One region of the Paenibacillus sp. PvR133 genome, then DNA from elsewhere that is predicted to be linked to it. Evidence: a T-box and tRNA genes for the amino acid it is inferred to sense, from the RefSeq annotation. Region 1 holds a T-box; the other regions hold tRNA genes.
What was found. The T-box of region 1 lies ahead of argS (arginine--tRNA ligase). A T-box ahead of a tRNA ligase gene usually reads a tRNA of that ligase, here a tRNA-Arg.

Region 1 (4,436 bases):
GTGAAGTGGATGGCGAAATGTTGCCGACGATTAAGATCTCGGGTAATCCAGAAAAAGTATCCACACCAGGCAAGAAGGATGTATATCGCATTGTGGATAAGAAAAAAGGGAGAGCTGTGGCCGATTATATTTCTTTCCCGGATGAAGAGCGTCCGCGTAATGGTAAGCGCCTGAAGCTGTTTAACCCTTTGCATCCGTATATGAAGAAGTATGTAGAAAATTATGAAGCCGTACCAATGCTTGAGCCTATTTTTATAAATGGACAGAAGGTATATGAGCTTCCTGAGCTGGATGAAATTCGTGCCTACCATACTTCACAGTTGAAACTGTTTTGGCCAGAATATTTGCGGAAGCTGAACCCTGAAATTTATCGTGTAAATCTGAGCGAGAAGGTATGGGAGCTGAAGCAAAAGCTGATCGATAGCTATATGCAGCCCGAAGTTGAAGAAAAAGAATAGTTGGAAGAGGCACCTCATGAATGTATGGGGTGCCTTTTTGTGTCGCGGCATGTAGGAAATAGGAGCTTATTTATAAATTTCTCTCATCACATGTCGTAGCTCAGGGACAATAATGCGTTCCATTGCCAAACGAACGGCTCCACGTGAGCCAGGCATAGAAAATACAGCTGTCTGGCCCACAGTGCCAGCTACAGCCCGGCTTAAGATAGCTGCTGAACCAATGTCCTCAGCAAAGCTTAAATAACGGAAGATTTCTCCAAAGCCAGGTAGTTCCTTATCCAGTAGAGAGGAGACGGCTTCATATGTAGTATCACGTGGAGAAATACCGGTACCGCCTGTCAAAAGTACAGCCTCGATTTCATCCTGTGCCGCTGCTTCGGATACTAACTGCTGAATACCTTCGTAGTCATCTTTGACGATGACATATCGAACAACCTTATATCCATTGGTTTCTAGTAGATCCATGAGCAGTCGTCCCCCAGTATCTGTTTCCACGGTGCGGGTGTCCGAGACAGTCACGACCATGCAATTAACCTGTTGCGGGGATTCCTGTCGATGCTCCTCTACAGAAGACATATTCATTGAAATGCTCACTCCTTGATCGGTGGTTAGACATACACTTTTTACAATAGAGCAATGACTGAATGTATGCAAGTCAGAAACAGGGGCTAAAAATCCATGTGATTAATATCCTTGCACTTGCACACTGGAATATAGTACACTTCCTTACATAAGTCGGGATTACTTTGTTTTTATTTTATTGAAAGCGCGCACATCAAATGATTAATCTCAAGGGTCAGCGGGTAATAGTACAGCAGGGTCAACAACTGGGAGGTAATGTAATATGAATCATTCATACCAACAATGCGTGGATGCTTGCCTGGAATGTATGAACGCTTGCAATGTATGTTACGTAGCGAGTTTGAAGGAATATGATTTAGCTATGCTGCGTGAATGTATTCGAGTGAGTAGGGAATGTGCAGAAATATGCGGATTTGCTGCTCAAATGCTGCAGCGTGGAACGGATTTTGCCGAGCAAATCTGTGAGCTGTGCGCCAAGGCCTGTGAGGTATGTGCTGCTGAATGCAGCAAGCATTCCCATGATCATTGCAAACATTGTGCCGAAGCCTGCCGTCGTTGCGTTCAGGCGTGCCGCCAATTGGTGGCAGTGTAATTACATATATGGAACTAGTGCCTGAAGAGGAAATAATAGGTTGCTTTCTACTGAATAGGTTTGTATAATGATTGGAATTAACGTCATGGAACGGGAGAGTAGCAGCGGAGCCGTATCATTACAGCGAGCCGGAAGAGGTGTAAGCCGGTATGAGGTCCGATGTGAAGCGCACCCGGGAGACGGTTGATCCAACGAGCAGAACTTCTAGTAGATCAGCCCGGCAGACACCGTTATTAGTCATTGGAGTGAAATCGCGATTTGTGTAAGTTAGCTGTAACTACACAACCGATTTACGAAGAGTGGTACCGCGGGGATATTAAAGTTCTCGTCTCTTGAATTATTTCAAGAGGCGGGGGCTTTTTTTGTTAGATTCTATAAAAAGAGGAGAGAGATCATGTTGATGAGGATTGCTGCTCAAGCGATATTGGCCCATACGGGCTTGGAGGAGAAAGAAATTGTATCTTTATTTGAGGTGCCTCCGCAGCCCGAATGGGGAGATGTGGCGTTTCCCTGTTTTGTGCTGGCCAAAAAGTTTCGAAAGTCTCCACAGCACATTGCACTGGAATTGGCGGAGCTAGTGAATCATGAAGAAGGTTTAACTGCTTCAGCATCGGGTGCCTATGTAAATATAACATTGGATCGATCTGTTCATATTCCACTTATGCTTGCTGAATTGAGCAAGGCCGATTTCCTCAGGCCCAATATCGGGCACGGACAGCGGGTAGTTATTGATATGTCCTCGCCCAATATTGCCAAACCGTTTGGTATCGGTCATCTTCGCTCTACTGTTATCGGTGCTGCCTTGTATCGTATTCTTGGTGAAACCGGATATGTTCCAGTTAGTGTGAATCATCTTGGGGATTGGGGAACACAGTTTGGCAAGCAAATTGCGGCCTATAAAAGATGGGGAAATGAGGAGCAGCTACAACATGATCCGATTGGTGAATCGCTGAAGCTATATGTTCGTTTTCATCAGGAGGCCGAGCATGATCCGACTTTGGAGGATGAAGGCCGCGAGTGGTTCCGACGTTTGGAGCATGGGGATGCTGAGGCTCAACAACTATGGGAGTTTTTTGTTGAAGTTAGTCTGGGTGAATTTGATCGTATGTACCAGCGTCTAAACATTACATTTGACCATGTGCTGGGAGAAAGTTTTTACAATGATAAGATGCAGGCAGTTGTTGCTCAATTAAGAGCAAAAGGATTGCTGGAGGAAAGTGATGGCGCGCTCGTGGTTCGTCTGGAAGATGAAGAACTGCCTCCGTGTCTTATTCTAAAAAAGGATGGGACTACCATTTATCCGACACGTGATCTGGCAACAGCGATTTATCGTCATGAAGTGATGAAGGCTGATCGGTTGCTGTACGTCGTTGGTGGAGAACAGAAGTTGCATTTCCAGCAGGTGTTTGCGGTGCTGAAGCATGCAGGGGAGGCTTGGGCGGAGCAATGTGAGCATGTGCCGTTTGGATTAATGCGGTTTGCGGGTAAGAAAATGTCCACAAGACGCGGAAAAGTTGTCAAACTGGAGGAGGTGCTGGATGAAGCTATAGCGCGTGCTCAAGCCATCATTACTCAGAAGAACCCCGATTTGCAGGAACAACAGGCAGTAGCTGAGGACGTTGGTATCGGGGCGATTATTTTTGGTGATTTAAAAAACAACCGGCTGAATGAAGTGGATTTTTCGTTGGAGGAGGCGCTGACCTTTGAAGGCGAGACCGGGCCTTATGTGCAGTATACTCATGCGCGCATACGCAGCCTTCTGGAGAAAGCTCACGCTCGCGCCGATGTTGATAATACCAATTCTAGCGACAACGCCCTTGTCCAAGATAGCCATTCTCGTGATTTGAATGACGTATCGGATGGAATGTTGGGTGACACAGGTTGGGCGCTGCTTAAGCAGTTGGATCGCTATCACGGACAACTGATACGTGCGGTTCGCCAACTGGAGCCTTCGGTAATTGCGAGATTTGCATTGGATACGGCCCAGGCGTTTAACCGTTTTTACGCCAAGGAAAGGATTGTCGATGGTGGACAGTGGCGTATTCAGTTGGCAGAACAAACTGCCGATATTCTGGCATGCGCGCTGCAACTTCTTGGTCTGAAAGCACCGAATCGGATGTAAGCAAAGCGAACAAAGGGGAGCGAGTTTTTGCTGGCGGGATGACTGCTACCCAGACCTGGCTCTTCCAAAGGAATACTGTAAAAAAATAAATCGGTTACAGGCACTTTTGGGTATGTATAAAGATTGTGAGCAGAAAAGAGTTAGACGGGTACACTAATCGCAGGTATTCCACTGTTTTGCAACCAATTTGTGCATATTTGAAACATTTGATGCTTTTATTGCGTCGGTAAGTGTAGAAGCAAAGTAAACATGGAGGTGTATCTCATGAAAAAGAACAAAAGCGTGACAGCTGCCCTGCTTGTCATCTGCTCATTGGCAGTAGCTACGTCGGCCTCTGCTTTTCGTGATATAAAGGGAGCTGAACAGGAGAAGATCGTAAACTCACTTCAGGACAAAGGAATTATTCAAGGAATAACCAAGGATAAATTTGCACCGGATCAAACGCTCACGTATGCACAAGGAGTACACTTGGTTGTTCGTGCAATGGATCTTCAGGTAATGCCTGATTTCACAACGGGTTCCTTTGCAAACATTCCGGCTTCTGCATGGTATGCCCAGTCCTATCGGATTGCAGCCCAACACCAAATCCCTTTGTCACCAGATATTGATCCAAGCACCCGTATGACAAGAGAACAATTTGCGAATATTCTGTATAAAGCAGTGAGTGCAACGGGTGAATATC
Region 2 (4,436 bases), 3.0 Mb from region 1:
CATTCAGCAGCTTTTCCAGCAGATTTATTTTTTCTTCTTCTGACAGCTTACTGTAATCCGACACAATATTCATTTTAGAAAGAATTTCAGTCATCGCATTTTCATGTTCTTGACTATGCTGACGCACATCCAGCGTAGCTGTGTGGAATCCAAACAACTCTACCTGGCGAATCATCTTTTGAATATATGTGTTTGCTACATAATCGGCAAAATGATGACGCAGGCTGTTATCAATAACATTTAGGTCTGCAATGAGCTCTTCCGCAGAGTTATAACGCTCATTGGTGCCCTGTTTGCTTTCATCCAGGATGTTGTTCACTTTAGCAATCATAAATGCTAGTTTAATGCGATAAGGCTCTTTTTCGTTATGCCATACTTCCATCTTTTTAAGTGTAATGTGAGTACGGTCTTCTTCAATAGAAGCCAGCAGATCATCGGAAACTCGCACAATGCTGGTGCTGAAACTCAAGTAACCCATGAGTTCCTTTAACGTGTGCTGATATTCTCTCAAAGCCAACTTGCGCTGCATACGTAACGTTTCCCAAGTCACATGAGCTGTCACAGACGGATTGCCATCCCGGTCTCCACCGATCCAGGAACCAAATCTCAGATAAGTGGGTATATGCCATTTTTGTTCGGGATAATATTTGTCCAAACATCGTTCCAATTCTTGGTATACATCTGGCAGTACATGAAACAAGGTCTCGTGAAAATAATACATTCCATTTCTCACTTCATCTAATACAGTTGGCTTGCGATCACGCAGCTCATCTGTCTGCCACAGCGTAATTACTTCGTTTAGCAGATTCTCCCGTACCTGTTCCCGCTCACGCAAGGTAAGCATCGGATTATCCAGCAGCATGACGTCCTCGGAAATGCGCTTGTGGATATCCAGAATTACTCGTCGTGTCGCTTCTGTAGGATGTGCGGTCATGACCAGCTCCAAAGAGAGCTCTTTCAGCAAGTTGCTAACGTCCTCAGCGGAGAAGCCCCCTTGTTTAAGCTCCTGAACGGAACTTTCAATGGAACCGGGCTGAACATCTTCACCAGCGGAATGCTCATAATCCCGCTTACGACGAATACGATGGTTTTGCTCAGCGATATTCACCAACTGAAAATAAATCGCAAACGCGCGAATAACCTGGTGACGAATATCCGTATCCAGTCCGCTGACCATTTGTTTGAAATTCTCATACAACTCCGGCTGATACCCGGCACGTAACGATTTACTTGTCTCACGTATTTTCTCCACGATATCCAAAAGTTCGTTGCCACCCTGATGAACCAAAACCTCACCAAGAATATTCCCTAGAAAACGAACGTCCCGCCGTAGCAGATTGTTGGATTGGTTTTTGTTAGCGGTTAACGTAAGCTCAGTCATGCTTTTCCCCCCATCTGATCTGTTCCACACCATATACAGTTGTAGCAAAGGTACGTATACACACGAAATTTGACACTTTCTTAACATCATACAATAAAAACGCATGAAAAGCTGCAAAATTTACAGTAAAAAATCATCTTTTTGAATTATTTCTTTCGAGAAAATATTGGATTGTTATGAATAAATATGAAATTAATAAATAGTAATGAATGTATACACTAGTGATGCGTGAAACATTATGCACAGTCTCTTATAAAGAGTGTGTTTTTAAAGGTACAAATTCATGCGACATAGTGTGTATATGTTTATTATTTGTTGACAAAGTCAACTCCATTAGCCTTCTATCCACAAAGATATACACAAATTAGCCATTTTCTCAGTGTTTCTAAGTATTTCCTCTTTAACACTTCGCTTTTTACCCACATAAATAAAGGGAAATGTGCACAACCCAAGAGCAACTGTTGAGTTATCACCATGAATTCGTACCATAATAGCTATAGGATTCCTATATTTAAAGGATTTGATCACGAAATTAGCCTTACTGCAGGAGAAAGGGGTACGTTAGAGGGGAAATACGGGATCTAGGTGTCAAAAGTAACAAGAGCCTATGTACAATATGCACAAGTCATCCCCAACTGTGCATGACAGGAGACATAATTGCACTAGCTTATATACATAGAAGTAAATGTAATGTGGACAAAATAAAAAGAAGCCTTTCGGCTTCTAGGTAATCGGTAAGCGGGTGATGGGAATCGAACCCACGCTATCAGCTTGGAAGGCTGAAGTTCTACCATTGAACTACACCCGCAAAATAGTATCGGGATGACACGATTTGAACATGCGACCCCCTGGTCCCAAACCAGGTGCTCTACCAAGCTGAGCTACATCCCGATATAATTTTTTAAAATATGGCGCGCCCTGAGAGATTCGAACTCCCGGCCTTTTGATTCGTAGTCAAACGCTCTATCCAGCTGAGCTAAGGGCGCAAATATGGAGCGGACGACGGGAATCGAACCCGCGACCCTCGCCTTGGCAAGGCGATGCTCTACCGCTGAGCCACGTCCGCAAAAACAAGATGCGCGTGGAGGGACTTGAACCCCCACGTCAAAGACGCTAGATCCTAAGTCTAGTGCGTCTGCCAATTCCGCCACACGCGCATGTAATACAATGGTGAGCCATGAAGGACTCGAACCTTCGACACCCTGATTAAAAGTCAGGTGCTCTACCAACTGAGCTAATGGCTCTTAATGGCTGGGGATATAGGATTTGAACCTATGCATGACGGAGTCAAAGTCCGTTGCCTTACCGCTTGGCTAATCCCCAATATGCATATGATTCACAATTCCCCAAGATTTCATCCAGGTAAGAGAATGAAAAATGGTGGAGGCTGAGGGGCTCGAACCCCCGACCCTCTGCTTGTAAGGCAGATGCTCTCCCAGCTGAGCTAAGCCTCCATAATATCCTATGACCCGTAGGGGATTCGAACCCCTGTTACCTCCGTGAAAGGGAGGTGTCTTAACCCCTTGACCAACGGGCCATCCTATAACAAGCTCTCAACCGGGTTCGAACCGGTGACCTCATCCTTACCATGGATGCACTCTACCTGCTGAGCTATGAGAGCAAATGGCTCCCCGAACAGGACTCGAACCTGTGACAACTCGATTAACAGTCGAGTGCTCTACCAACTGAGCTATCAGGGAATATTAATCATAAAGCTCTGCTTGGCGACGTCCTACTCTCCCAGGACCCTGCGGTCCAAGTACCATCGGCGCTGGAGGGCTTAACGGTCGTGTTCGGGATGGGTACGTGTGGAACCCCTCCGCTATCGCCACCAAACATGAATTTGCTGTGCAAATTCTCCCGTACGTTATTCGGTTCATCACTTATCGTGTGAATGAATAGCCATGCGCTTATTGTATGTCACTTGTACATACTTTCAAGGTTACACCCTGAAAACTGGATCCGAAACTCATTTGCGTTTTATTTAGGATAAGCCCTCGACCGATTAGTATTGGTCAGCTCCATGCATTACTGCACTTCCACCCCCAACCTATCTACCTCGTCGTCTTCAAGGGGTCTTACATACTGGGAAATCTCATCTTGAGGGGGGCTTCACGCTTAGATGCTTTCAGCGCTTATCCCTTCCGTACATAGCTACCCAGCGGTGCTCCTGGCGGAACAACTGGTACACCAGCGGTACGTCCATCCCGGTCCTCTCGTACTAAGGACAGCTCCTCTCAAATTTCCTACGCCCACGACAGATAGGGACCGAACTGTCTCACGACGTTCTGAACCCAGCTCGCGTACCGCTTTAATGGGCGAACAGCCCAACCCTTGGGACCTACTTCAGCCCCAGGATGCGATGAGCCGACATCGAGGTGCCAAACCTCCCCGTCGATGTGGACTCTTGGGGGAGATAAGCCTGTTATCCCCAGGGTAGCTTTTATCCGTTGAGCGATGGCCCTTCCATGCGGTACCACCGGATCACTAAGCCCGACTTTCGTCCCTGCTCGACTTGTAGGTCTCGCAGTCAAGCTCCCTTCTGCCTTTGCACTCTTCGAATGATTTCCAACCATTCTGAGGGAACCTTGGGGCGCCTCCGTTACTCTTTAGGAGGCGACCGCCCCAGTCAAACTGCCCACCTGACACTGTCCTCGCACCGGATTACGGTACCAAGTTAGAACCTAGATACGATCAGGGTGGTATCCCAAGGATGCCTCCCTTCAAGCTGGCGCTCAAAGTTCTACGGCTCCCACCTATCCTGTACAGATCGTACCCAAATTCAATATCAAGCTGCAGTAAAGCTCCATGGGGTCTTTCCGTCTTGTCGCGGGTAACCTGCATCTTCACAGGTATTAAAATTTCACCGGATCTCTCGTTGAGACAGCGCCCAAGTCGTTACGCCATTCGTGCGGGTCAGAATTTACCTGACAAGGAATTTCGCTACCTTAGGACCGTTATAGTTACGGCCGCCGTTTACTGGGGCTTCGGTTCATAGCTTCGCCCGAAGGCTTACCACTCCCCTTAACCTTCCAGCACCGGGCAGGCGTCAGCC
Region 3 (4,436 bases), 1.8 Mb from region 1:
ATACAGGAAGAAGAACGTAAACGCTTTTCAAGAGAGCTACATGATGGGATAGGACAAAGCTTGTTTTCACTTATTATTCAGTTAGATAGCCAACTTGCCGAACAACCTAGTGCTGCTCTGGAGAGTCTTCGTTCGCAGGTGACCGACATCATCAAAGATGTTCGTGGTCTAGCGTGGGAACTTCGTCCCTCAGTTCTGGATGATTTGGGTGTCGTCCCAGCTATAAGAACCTATATTGAAAACTTCTGTTCTCATTACGGGATTGAGGTGCATTTTCAATGCACTCTACGTAAACGCCTTGATATTCGCAAGGAAATAGCAATTTATCGGATTGTACAGGAGGCATTAACGAATGTAGCCAAATATGCAGATGTAGCGGAGGCATATGTCGATGTTGAGGATCAAGATGAAATGATACAAGTGACCATTCGGGATGAGGGCATTGGATTCTCTGGAAAGTCCCAAGGAGAGGGAGTTGGATTGTTCAGTATGGAAGAACGAGCTAGAGGGGTAGGGGGATTTATGAGCATGACCTCTGCTCCAGATGAGGGAACCTCCATCCAGCTGACCATTCCCGTGTAAAAACTGTCCACTAGATCGGTTATCGGTGTATACCAGTTGTATGATCAGAACGATATACACCGATACCGAGATTATGAATAATCAACACATTGTGGGTACATGAAGATAAATACAAAAAAAGAGAGAGCTCTGTCCCCAGACAGGCTCTCTTTATTTATAAGGTGTCACCACTGAGGCAACAAGAATCCGCTATAGCAAAAAGCGGGTGATGGGAATCGAACCCACGCTACCAGCTTGGAAGGCTGGAGTTCTACCATTGAACTACACCCGCAAATCAGTATCGGGATGACACGATTTGAACATGCGACCCCCTGGTCCCAAACCAGGTGCTCTACCAAGCTGAGCTACATCCCGACATTATACTTTTTTTAAGAAATGGCGCGCCCTGAGAGATTCGAACTCCCGGCCTTTTGATTCGTAGTCAAACGCTCTATCCAGCTGAGCTAAGGGCGCATATTTAAATCCATAATGAGCAGTCAAGGCGCCACCCAGATTTGAACTGGGGATGAAGCTTTTGCAGAGCTTTGCCTTACCACTTGGCTATGGCGCCGTATGGATAATGGAGCGGACGACGGGAATCGAACCCGCGACCCTCGCCTTGGCAAGGCGATGCTCTACCGCTGAGCCACGTCCGCAAAATATGGTGCGGTCGAGAGGACTCGAACCTCCACGGGGGTTAGCCCACACGGACCTGAACCGTGCGCGTCTGCCAATTCCGCCACGACCGCAAAATAATTATAAATGGTGAGCCATGAAGGACTCGAACCTTCGACACCCTGATTAAAAGTCAGGTGCTCTACCAACTGAGCTAATGGCTCTTAATGGCTGGGGATATAGGATTTGAACCTATGCATGACGGAGTCAAAGTCCGTTGCCTTACCGCTTGGCTAATCCCCAATAAATTAAGAATAAAGGGCGGCCGATGGGGCTTGAACCCACGAATGCCGGAGTCACAGTCCGGTGCGTTAACCACTTCGCCACGACCGCCATATGATTATGAAAAGACTGGTGGAGGATGATGGATTCGAACCACCGAACCCGTAAGGGAGCAGATTTACAGTCTGATGCGTTTGGCCACTTCGCTAATCCTCCAAAATGGTGCCGGCGAGAGGACTTGAACCCCCAACCTACTGATTACAAGTCAGTTGCTCTACCAGTTGAGCTACACCGGCACATTACTCATTTCCCACTTGAAAGGTGGCTCGGGACGGAATCGAACCGCCGACACGAGGATTTTCAGTCCTCTGCTCTACCGACTGAGCTACCGAGCCATATTTTGTTTTATTATTACACCATATAATCCACACTATATATGTCAACTATATATGAGATTAAAATGGCGGAACTGACGGGATTCGAACCCGCGATCTCCTGCGTGACAGGCAGGCATGTTAGGCCTCTACACCACAGTTCCAGAGGCATTTCCAATAGGAAATTAATTGCGGGGGCAGGATTTGAACCTACGACCTTCGGGTTATGAGCCCGACGAGCTACCGAACTGCTCCACCCCGCGTCATTAAAAGGGATTTATCAAATTTTCTTATGGTGGAGGCTGAGGGGATCGAACCCCCGACCCTCTGCTTGTAAGGCAGATGCTCTCCCAGCTGAGCTAAGCCTCCATATTATGACCCGTAGGGGATTCGAACCCCTGTTACCTCCGTGAAAGGGAGGTGTCTTAACCCCTTGACCAACGGGCCTTACAAAATAAGTTCTGATTCCAATAAATTTATGGCGGAGAGAGAGGGATTCGAACCCTCGCACCACTTTCGCAGTCTAACCCCTTAGCAGAGGGTCCCCTTATAGCCACTTGGGTATCTCTCCGAGTAGCGGCAGAGGGGATCGAACCCCCGACCTCACGGGTATGAACCGTACGCTCTAGCCAGCTGAGCTACGCCGCCACCTTATATATAAAAGTCAGAAATATTCAAAACATGGCTCCCCGAACAGGACTCGAACCTGTGACAACTCGATTAACAGTCGAGTGCTCTACCAACTGAGCTATCAGGGAATATTGGTGGAGCCAAGCGGGATCGAACCGCTGACCTCCTGCGTGCAAGGCAGGCGCTCTCCCAGCTGAGCTATGGCCCCAATCTTTTTGTTATTCTAGAAGTGGTGGGCCTTAGTGGACTCGAACCACCGACCTCACCCTTATCAGGGGTGCGCTCTAACCAGCTGAGCTAAAGGCCCTAACATGTAAAACTTCATCATCCTTTAAAGGATATCGCTTGGCGACGTCCTACTCTCCCAGGACCCTGCGGTCCAAGTACCATCGGCGCTGGAGGGCTTAACGGTCGTGTTCGGGATGGGTACGTGTGGAACCCCTCCGCTATCGCCACCAAACATGAATTTGCTGTGCAAATTCTACCGTACGGTTATTCAGTTCATCACTTATCGTGTGAATGAATAGCCATGCGCTTATTGTATGTATTTCTACATACCTTCAAGGTTACACCCTGAAAACTGGATCCGAAACTTATTTGCGTTTTATTTTAGGATAAGCCCTCGACCGATTAGTATTGGTCAGCTCCATGCATTACTGCACTTCCACCCCCAACCTATCTACCTCGTCGTCTTCAAGGGGTCTTACTAATTGGGAAATCTCATCTTGAGGGGGGCTTCACGCTTAGATGCTTTCAGCGCTTATCCCTTCCGTACATAGCTACCCAGCGGTGCTCCTGGCGGAACAACTGGTACACCAGCGGTACGTCCATCCCGGTCCTCTCGTACTAAGGACAGCTCCTCTCAAATTTCCTACGCCCACGACAGATAGGGACCGAACTGTCTCACGACGTTCTGAACCCAGCTCGCGTACCGCTTTAATGGGCGAACAGCCCAACCCTTGGGACCTACTTCAGCCCCAGGATGCGATGAGCCGACATCGAGGTGCCAAACCTCCCCGTCGATGTGGACTCTTGGGGGAGATAAGCCTGTTATCCCCAGGGTAGCTTTTATCCGTTGAGCGATGGCCCTTCCATGCGGTACCACCGGATCACTAAGCCCGACTTTCGTCCCTGCTCGACTTGTAGGTCTCGCAGTCAAGCTCCCTTCTGCCTTTGCACTCTTCGAATGATTTCCAACCATTCTGAGGGAACCTTGGGGCGCCTCCGTTACTCTTTAGGAGGCGACCGCCCCAGTCAAACTGCCCACCTGACACTGTCCTCGCACCGGATCACGGTACCAAGTTAGAACCTAGATACGATCAGGGTGGTATCCCAAGGATGCCTCCTCTCAAGCTGGCGCTCAAGATTCAACGGCTCCCACCTATCCTGTACAGATCGTACCCAAATTCAATATCAAGCTGCAGTAAAGCTCCATGGGGTCTTTCCGTCTTGTCGCGGGTAACCTGCATCTTCACAGGTATTAAAATTTCACCGGATCTCTCGTTGAGACAGCGCCCAAGTCGTTACGCCATTCGTGCGGGTCAGAATTTACCTGACAAGGAATTTCGCTACCTTAGGACCGTTATAGTTACGGCCGCCGTTTACTGGGGCTTCGGTTCATAGCTTCGCCCCGAAGGGCTTACCACTCCCCTTAACCTTCCAGCACCGGGCAGGCGTCAGCCCGTATACTTCGCCTTGCGGCTTCGCACAGACCTGTGTTTTTGCTAAACAGTCGCTTGGGCCTTTTCACTGCGGCCCCCTCGGGCTATTCACCCTACCGAGGCACCCCTTCTCCCGAAGTTACGGGGTCATTTTGCCGAGTTCCTTAACGAGAGTTCTTCCGCGCGCCTTAGAATTCTCTTCTCGCCTACCTGTGTCGGTTTGCGGTACGGGCACCTTCTCCTGGCTAGAGGCTTTTCTTGGCAGTCTGAGATCATGACCTTCGCTACTATAATTTTCGCTCCCCATCACAGC
Region 4 (4,436 bases), 2.2 Mb from region 1:
AGGCGAGGCCGATAGGCGTAGTCGAAGGACAACAGGTCGAAATTCCTGTACCACCGTAATCCGTTATGAGTGATGGGGTGACGCAGTAGGGTAGTGACGCGGACTGATGGATGTCCGTCTAAGCAGTGAGGCTGGTGTGTAGGCAAATCCGCACATCGTAAGGCTGGGCTGTGATGGGGAGCGAAAATTGGAGTAGCGAAGGTCATGATCTCAGACTGCCAAGAAAAGCCTCTAGCCAGGAGAAGGTGCCCGTACCGCAAACCGACACAGGTAGGCGAGAAGAGAATTCTAAGGCGCGCGGAAGAACTCTCGTTAAGGAACTCGGCAAAATGACCCCGTAACTTCGGGAGAAGGGGTGCCTCGGTAGGGTGAATAGCCCGAGGGGGCCGCAGTGAAAAGGCCCAAGCGACTGTTTAGCAAAAACACAGGTCTGTGCGAAGCCGCAAGGCGAAGTATACGGGCTGACGCCTGCCCGGTGCTGGAAGGTTAAGGGGAGTGGTAAGCCTTCGGGCGAAGCTATGAACCGAAGCCCCAGTAAACGGCGGCCGTAACTATAACGGTCCTAAGGTAGCGAAATTCCTTGTCAGGTAAATTCTGACCCGCACGAATGGCGTAACGACTTGGGCGCTGTCTCAACGAGAGATCCGGTGAAATTTTAATACCTGTGAAGATGCAGGTTACCCGCGACAAGACGGAAAGACCCCATGGAGCTTTACTGCAGCTTGATATTGAATTTGGGTACGATCTGTACAGGATAGGTGGGAGCCGTTGAATCTTGAGCGCCAGCTTGAGAGGAGGCATCCTTGGGATACCACCCTGATCGTATCTAGGTTCTAACTTGGTACCGTAATCCGGTGCGAGGACAGTGTCAGGTGGGCAGTTTGACTGGGGCGGTCGCCTCCTAAAGAGTAACGGAGGCGCCCCAAGGTTCCCTCAGAATGGTTGGAAATCATTCGAAGAGTGCAAAGGCAGAAGGGAGCTTGACTGCGAGACCTACAAGTCGAGCAGGGACGAAAGTCGGGCTTAGTGATCCGGTGGTACCGCATGGAAGGGCCATCGCTCAACGGATAAAAGCTACCCTGGGGATAACAGGCTTATCTCCCCCAAGAGTCCACATCGACGGGGAGGTTTGGCACCTCGATGTCGGCTCATCGCATCCTGGGGCTGAAGTAGGTCCCAAGGGTTGGGCTGTTCGCCCATTAAAGCGGTACGCGAGCTGGGTTCAGAACGTCGTGAGACAGTTCGGTCCCTATCTGTCGTGGGCGTAGGAAATTTGAGAGGAGCTGTCCTTAGTACGAGAGGACCGGGATGGACGTACCGCTGGTGTACCAGTTGTTCCGCCAGGAGCACCGCTGGGTAGCTATGTACGGAAGGGATAAGCGCTGAAAGCATCTAAGCGTGAAGCCCCCCTCAAGATGAGATTTCCCAATTAGTAAGACCCCTTGAAGACGACGAGGTAGATAGGTTGGGGGTGGAAGTGCAGTAATGCATGGAGCTGACCAATACTAATCGGTCGAGGGCTTATCCTAAAGAATAAAACGCAAATGAGTTTCGGATCCAGTTTTCAGGGTGTAACCTTGAAGGTATGTACAAGTGACATACGACAAGCGCATGGCTATTCATTCACACGATAAGTGATGAACCGAATAACCGTACGGTAGAATTTGCACAGCAAATTCATGTTTGGTGGCGATAGCGGAGGGGTTCCACACGTACCCATCCCGAACACGACCGTTAAGCCCTCCAGCGCCGATGGTACTTGGACCGCAGGGTCCTGGGAGAGTAGGACGTCGCCAAGCAGAGCTTTATGATTAATATTCCCTGATAGCTCAGTTGGTAGAGCACTCGACTGTTAATCGAGTTGTCACAGGTTCGAGTCCTGTTCGGGGAGCCATATGGAGAGGTGTCCGAGTTGGCCGAAGGAGCACGATTGGAAATCGTGTAGGCGCCAAAAGCGTCTCGAGGGTTCGAATCCCTCTCTCTCCGCCATAATTATTTTATTGTATGGCCCGTTGGTCAAGGGGTTAAGACACCTCCCTTTCACGGAGGTAACAGGGGTTCGAATCCCCTACGGGTCATAAGTAGTATGGAGGCTTAGCTCAGCTGGGAGAGCATCTGCCTTACAAGCAGAGGGTCGGGGGTTCGAGCCCCTCAGCCTCCACCATTTATTTAAATAGCAGTCCCTAATATTATCGCGGGGTGGAGCAGTTCGGTAGCTCGTCGGGCTCATAACCCGAAGGTCGCAGGTTCAAATCCTGCCCCCGCAACCAATTAACTTTTGAATGTAAACTGCTATGGAACTGTGGTGTAGAGGCCTAACATGCCTGCCTGTCACGCAGGAGATCGCGGGTTCGAATCCCGTCAGTTCCGCCATTTTCACAAAGTTATATTACCCTGTTGGGAGCCATTAGCTCAGTTGGTAGAGCACCTGACTTTTAATCAGGGTGTCGAAGGTTCGAGTCCTTCATGGCTCACCATTCATGAACTTATATGTCATGGATATAATGATATTGCGGACGTGGCTCAGCGGTAGAGCATCGCCTTGCCAAGGCGAGGGTCGCGGGTTCGATTCCCGTCGTCCGCTCCATATTTGCGCCCTTAGCTCAGCTGGATAGAGCGTTTGACTACGAATCAAAAGGCCGGGAGTTCGAATCTCTCAGGGCGCGCCATTAACTTCATAAGCCGGTGTGGCGGAATTGGCAGACGCGCGCGACTCAAAATCGTGAGGGAAACCGTGGAGGTTCGAGTCCTCTCACCGGCATCTATTTCGGGATGTAGCTCAGCTTGGTAGAGCACCTGGTTTGGGACCAGGGGGTCGCATGTTCAAATCGTGTCATCCCGATTCAAAAGGAAAGTCGCTGGAAGCAGCGGCTTTTTTGTTATATTCATATCTTTTTGTATAAATCAGTAATCGTCAGGTCACACTAACACAAAAAGTGGGACGGAAGGGATTACTGTGAAGCGATTAAGTTGGAAAAAACAGATGAAACGGCGCTGGAAACAGTGGAGAAGAACAGTGTGGGCTTTTAGCATTTTTGGTGCGGCTTGTTTGCTGGCAGGGTTGGGTATTCTGTTTTCGAATTATTTGCAGGCTATGTTGTCACAGCCACTCGCTACTACCGTCATGGCTGAGGAGAGCATGGAGGAGGCTTCACATCTGAGCCCAACTGAAGATCACTCCTCACAGATGCAACTACTGCAAAGTATTCGTGCTTCCGGTATAAGCAGGAAGACCCGTCTATTAACCACCTACGTGTGTGGTACGGAAACACTTTCCTTGGGAACACTAAGTTCACAGCAGCTAGAGACCTTACTGAAGCAACATCCCGATTGGAAGGGGCGACTTAATACCAAAGGAGAGGTGTGGCTGGAGCGCAGGGTGGAAGACTTGTCAGAGTCATGCAAAGAGCGTGGATACATGGGTTTGAGCACTGACGGCCAGCTTACATTGTATGAAGGGCTACCTAAAAGAGAAAAAGTTATCCGCACTTTTTTTCAATTGGATGTGGGTTCCATGGAGACGGCCTTGCCAGAAGGGGTGTATAAACAACTTCAGCAGGGGATCCGTGTACAGGATATAAATGAGTATAACAGTGTAATCTCCACTTTTAGTGACTTTGCCGTGGAGCGAACACAAAGGGTATTAAAGCAGCACTATTGATTACAACTACGGAGACGTTAGGCATTGCCCATGAGGTGAGGCTTGAAGCGTCTCTTTTTATGTTTTTACTCACGTTTAAATTTTTTCCTCTATTAGATACAAAGTTTTGTTATAATGAAAAGAACGACACATATGTTCGCTTTATATGGTATTTGGCCATGATTATATTAAGGATAACGTCTGGCTATTGTTTAGTTACGCCATGTTTGAGCGAAGGGGAGAGATTTTTTTGCGTTTTTTAGGAATTGATCCGGGCATTGCCATTGTGGGCTTCGGATTTGTAGACAAGATTGGCAGCAAGGTGGTTCCTGTACAGTATGGCTGCATCCAGACGGAGGCCCATACACCGGAAGAAGAAAGGCTGCTTCATGTGTATGAAGGCATGTTGCAATTAATAGATAAATATAAGCCTGATGCGGTAGCACTGGAAAAGCTCTTTTTTAATCGCAACGTTACAACCGCTATGTCTGTAAGTCAGGCACGTGGGGTGCTGGTACTAGCTGCAAAACAACGTAATTTGCCTATAGGTGAATACACGCCGATGCAGGTAAAGCAGGCTATTGTAGGGTATGGTAAGGCTGAGAAGAAACAGGTACAAGAAATGGTTAGAATGTTTCTAAAGCTTCAAGTTGTGCCCAAACCGGACGATGTAGCGGATGCTTTGGCGGTGGCTATTTGTCATGCGCATTCTTATGGATTAAATTCAAAATTAAATGAGGTATTGCGAAAATGATAGATTTCTTGCGTGGTTCTGTGGCCCATTTGGAAAATGAAT

Region 2: it encodes a tRNA-Arg, which carries the amino acid that the T-box ahead of argS (arginine--tRNA ligase) is inferred to sense. The anticodon was not compared.
Region 3: it encodes a tRNA-Arg, which carries the amino acid that the T-box ahead of argS (arginine--tRNA ligase) is inferred to sense. The anticodon was not compared.
Region 4: it encodes a tRNA-Arg, which carries the amino acid that the T-box ahead of argS (arginine--tRNA ligase) is inferred to sense. The anticodon was not compared.

The regions. Positions count from the first base shown of each region.
Region 1 covers NZ_JAFIBS010000001.1:3,552,776-3,557,211, forward strand. Annotated here, with positions in the region: gene JOE49_RS15805 (nicotinate phosphoribosyltransferase) at 1-458, shown strand, start outside; gene JOE49_RS15810 (MogA/MoaB family molybdenum cofactor biosynthesis protein) at 525-1,040, opposite strand; gene JOE49_RS15815 (four-helix bundle copper-binding protein) at 1,303-1,632, shown strand; T-box leader at 1,710-1,968, shown strand; gene argS (arginine--tRNA ligase) at 2,027-3,754, shown strand; gene JOE49_RS15825 (S-layer homology domain-containing protein) at 4,019-4,436, shown strand, end outside.
Region 2 covers NZ_JAFIBS010000001.1:526,497-530,932, forward strand. Annotated here, with positions in the region: gene ppc (phosphoenolpyruvate carboxylase) at 1-1,381, opposite strand, end outside; tRNA gene JOE49_RS02265 (tRNA-Gly) at 2,119-2,189, opposite strand; tRNA gene JOE49_RS02270 (tRNA-Pro) at 2,199-2,272, opposite strand; tRNA gene JOE49_RS02275 (tRNA-Arg) at 2,291-2,367, opposite strand; tRNA gene JOE49_RS02280 (tRNA-Gly) at 2,373-2,447, opposite strand; tRNA gene JOE49_RS02285 (tRNA-Leu) at 2,458-2,538, opposite strand; tRNA gene JOE49_RS02290 (tRNA-Lys) at 2,550-2,625, opposite strand; tRNA gene JOE49_RS02295 (tRNA-Gln) at 2,630-2,704, opposite strand; tRNA gene JOE49_RS02300 (tRNA-Val) at 2,760-2,835, opposite strand; tRNA gene JOE49_RS02305 (tRNA-Glu) at 2,847-2,918, opposite strand; tRNA gene JOE49_RS02310 (tRNA-Thr) at 2,930-3,002, opposite strand; tRNA gene JOE49_RS02315 (tRNA-Asn) at 3,006-3,081, opposite strand; rRNA gene rrf (5S ribosomal RNA) at 3,101-3,217, opposite strand; rRNA gene JOE49_RS02325 (23S ribosomal RNA) at 3,367-4,436, opposite strand, start outside.
Region 3 covers NZ_JAFIBS010000001.1:1,713,326-1,717,761, reverse strand. Annotated here, with positions in the region: gene JOE49_RS07670 (PAS domain-containing sensor histidine kinase) at 1-582, shown strand, start outside; tRNA gene JOE49_RS07665 (tRNA-Gly) at 783-853, opposite strand; tRNA gene JOE49_RS07660 (tRNA-Pro) at 863-936, opposite strand; tRNA gene JOE49_RS07655 (tRNA-Arg) at 959-1,035, opposite strand; tRNA gene JOE49_RS07650 (tRNA-Cys) at 1,062-1,132, opposite strand; tRNA gene JOE49_RS07645 (tRNA-Gly) at 1,143-1,217, opposite strand; tRNA gene JOE49_RS07640 (tRNA-Leu) at 1,224-1,310, opposite strand; tRNA gene JOE49_RS07635 (tRNA-Lys) at 1,325-1,400, opposite strand; tRNA gene JOE49_RS07630 (tRNA-Gln) at 1,405-1,479, opposite strand; tRNA gene JOE49_RS07625 (tRNA-His) at 1,497-1,569, opposite strand; tRNA gene JOE49_RS07620 (tRNA-Tyr) at 1,589-1,674, opposite strand; tRNA gene JOE49_RS07615 (tRNA-Thr) at 1,679-1,754, opposite strand; tRNA gene JOE49_RS07610 (tRNA-Phe) at 1,781-1,853, opposite strand; tRNA gene JOE49_RS07605 (tRNA-Asp) at 1,920-1,996, opposite strand; tRNA gene JOE49_RS07600 (tRNA-Met) at 2,022-2,095, opposite strand; tRNA gene JOE49_RS07595 (tRNA-Val) at 2,126-2,201, opposite strand; tRNA gene JOE49_RS07590 (tRNA-Glu) at 2,208-2,279, opposite strand; tRNA gene JOE49_RS07585 (tRNA-Ser) at 2,312-2,403, opposite strand; tRNA gene JOE49_RS07580 (tRNA-Met) at 2,407-2,480, opposite strand; tRNA gene JOE49_RS07575 (tRNA-Asn) at 2,515-2,590, opposite strand; tRNA gene JOE49_RS07570 (tRNA-Ala) at 2,595-2,670, opposite strand; tRNA gene JOE49_RS07565 (tRNA-Ile) at 2,693-2,769, opposite strand; rRNA gene rrf (5S ribosomal RNA) at 2,806-2,922, opposite strand; rRNA gene JOE49_RS07555 (23S ribosomal RNA) at 3,073-4,436, opposite strand, start outside.
Region 4 covers NZ_JAFIBS010000001.1:5,759,838-5,764,273, reverse strand. Annotated here, with positions in the region: rRNA gene JOE49_RS25205 (23S ribosomal RNA) at 1-1,529, shown strand, start outside; rRNA gene rrf (5S ribosomal RNA) at 1,683-1,799, shown strand; tRNA gene JOE49_RS25195 (tRNA-Asn) at 1,819-1,894, shown strand; tRNA gene JOE49_RS25190 (tRNA-Ser) at 1,898-1,989, shown strand; tRNA gene JOE49_RS25185 (tRNA-Glu) at 2,007-2,078, shown strand; tRNA gene JOE49_RS25180 (tRNA-Val) at 2,089-2,164, shown strand; tRNA gene JOE49_RS25175 (tRNA-Met) at 2,194-2,270, shown strand; tRNA gene JOE49_RS25170 (tRNA-Asp) at 2,297-2,373, shown strand; tRNA gene JOE49_RS25165 (tRNA-Lys) at 2,402-2,477, shown strand; tRNA gene JOE49_RS25160 (tRNA-Gly) at 2,513-2,587, shown strand; tRNA gene JOE49_RS25155 (tRNA-Arg) at 2,593-2,669, shown strand; tRNA gene JOE49_RS25150 (tRNA-Leu) at 2,682-2,761, shown strand; tRNA gene JOE49_RS25145 (tRNA-Pro) at 2,769-2,842, shown strand; gene JOE49_RS25140 (BofC C-terminal domain-containing protein) at 2,957-3,661, shown strand; gene ruvC (crossover junction endodeoxyribonuclease RuvC) at 3,891-4,394, shown strand; gene ruvA (Holliday junction branch migration protein RuvA) at 4,391-4,436, shown strand, end outside.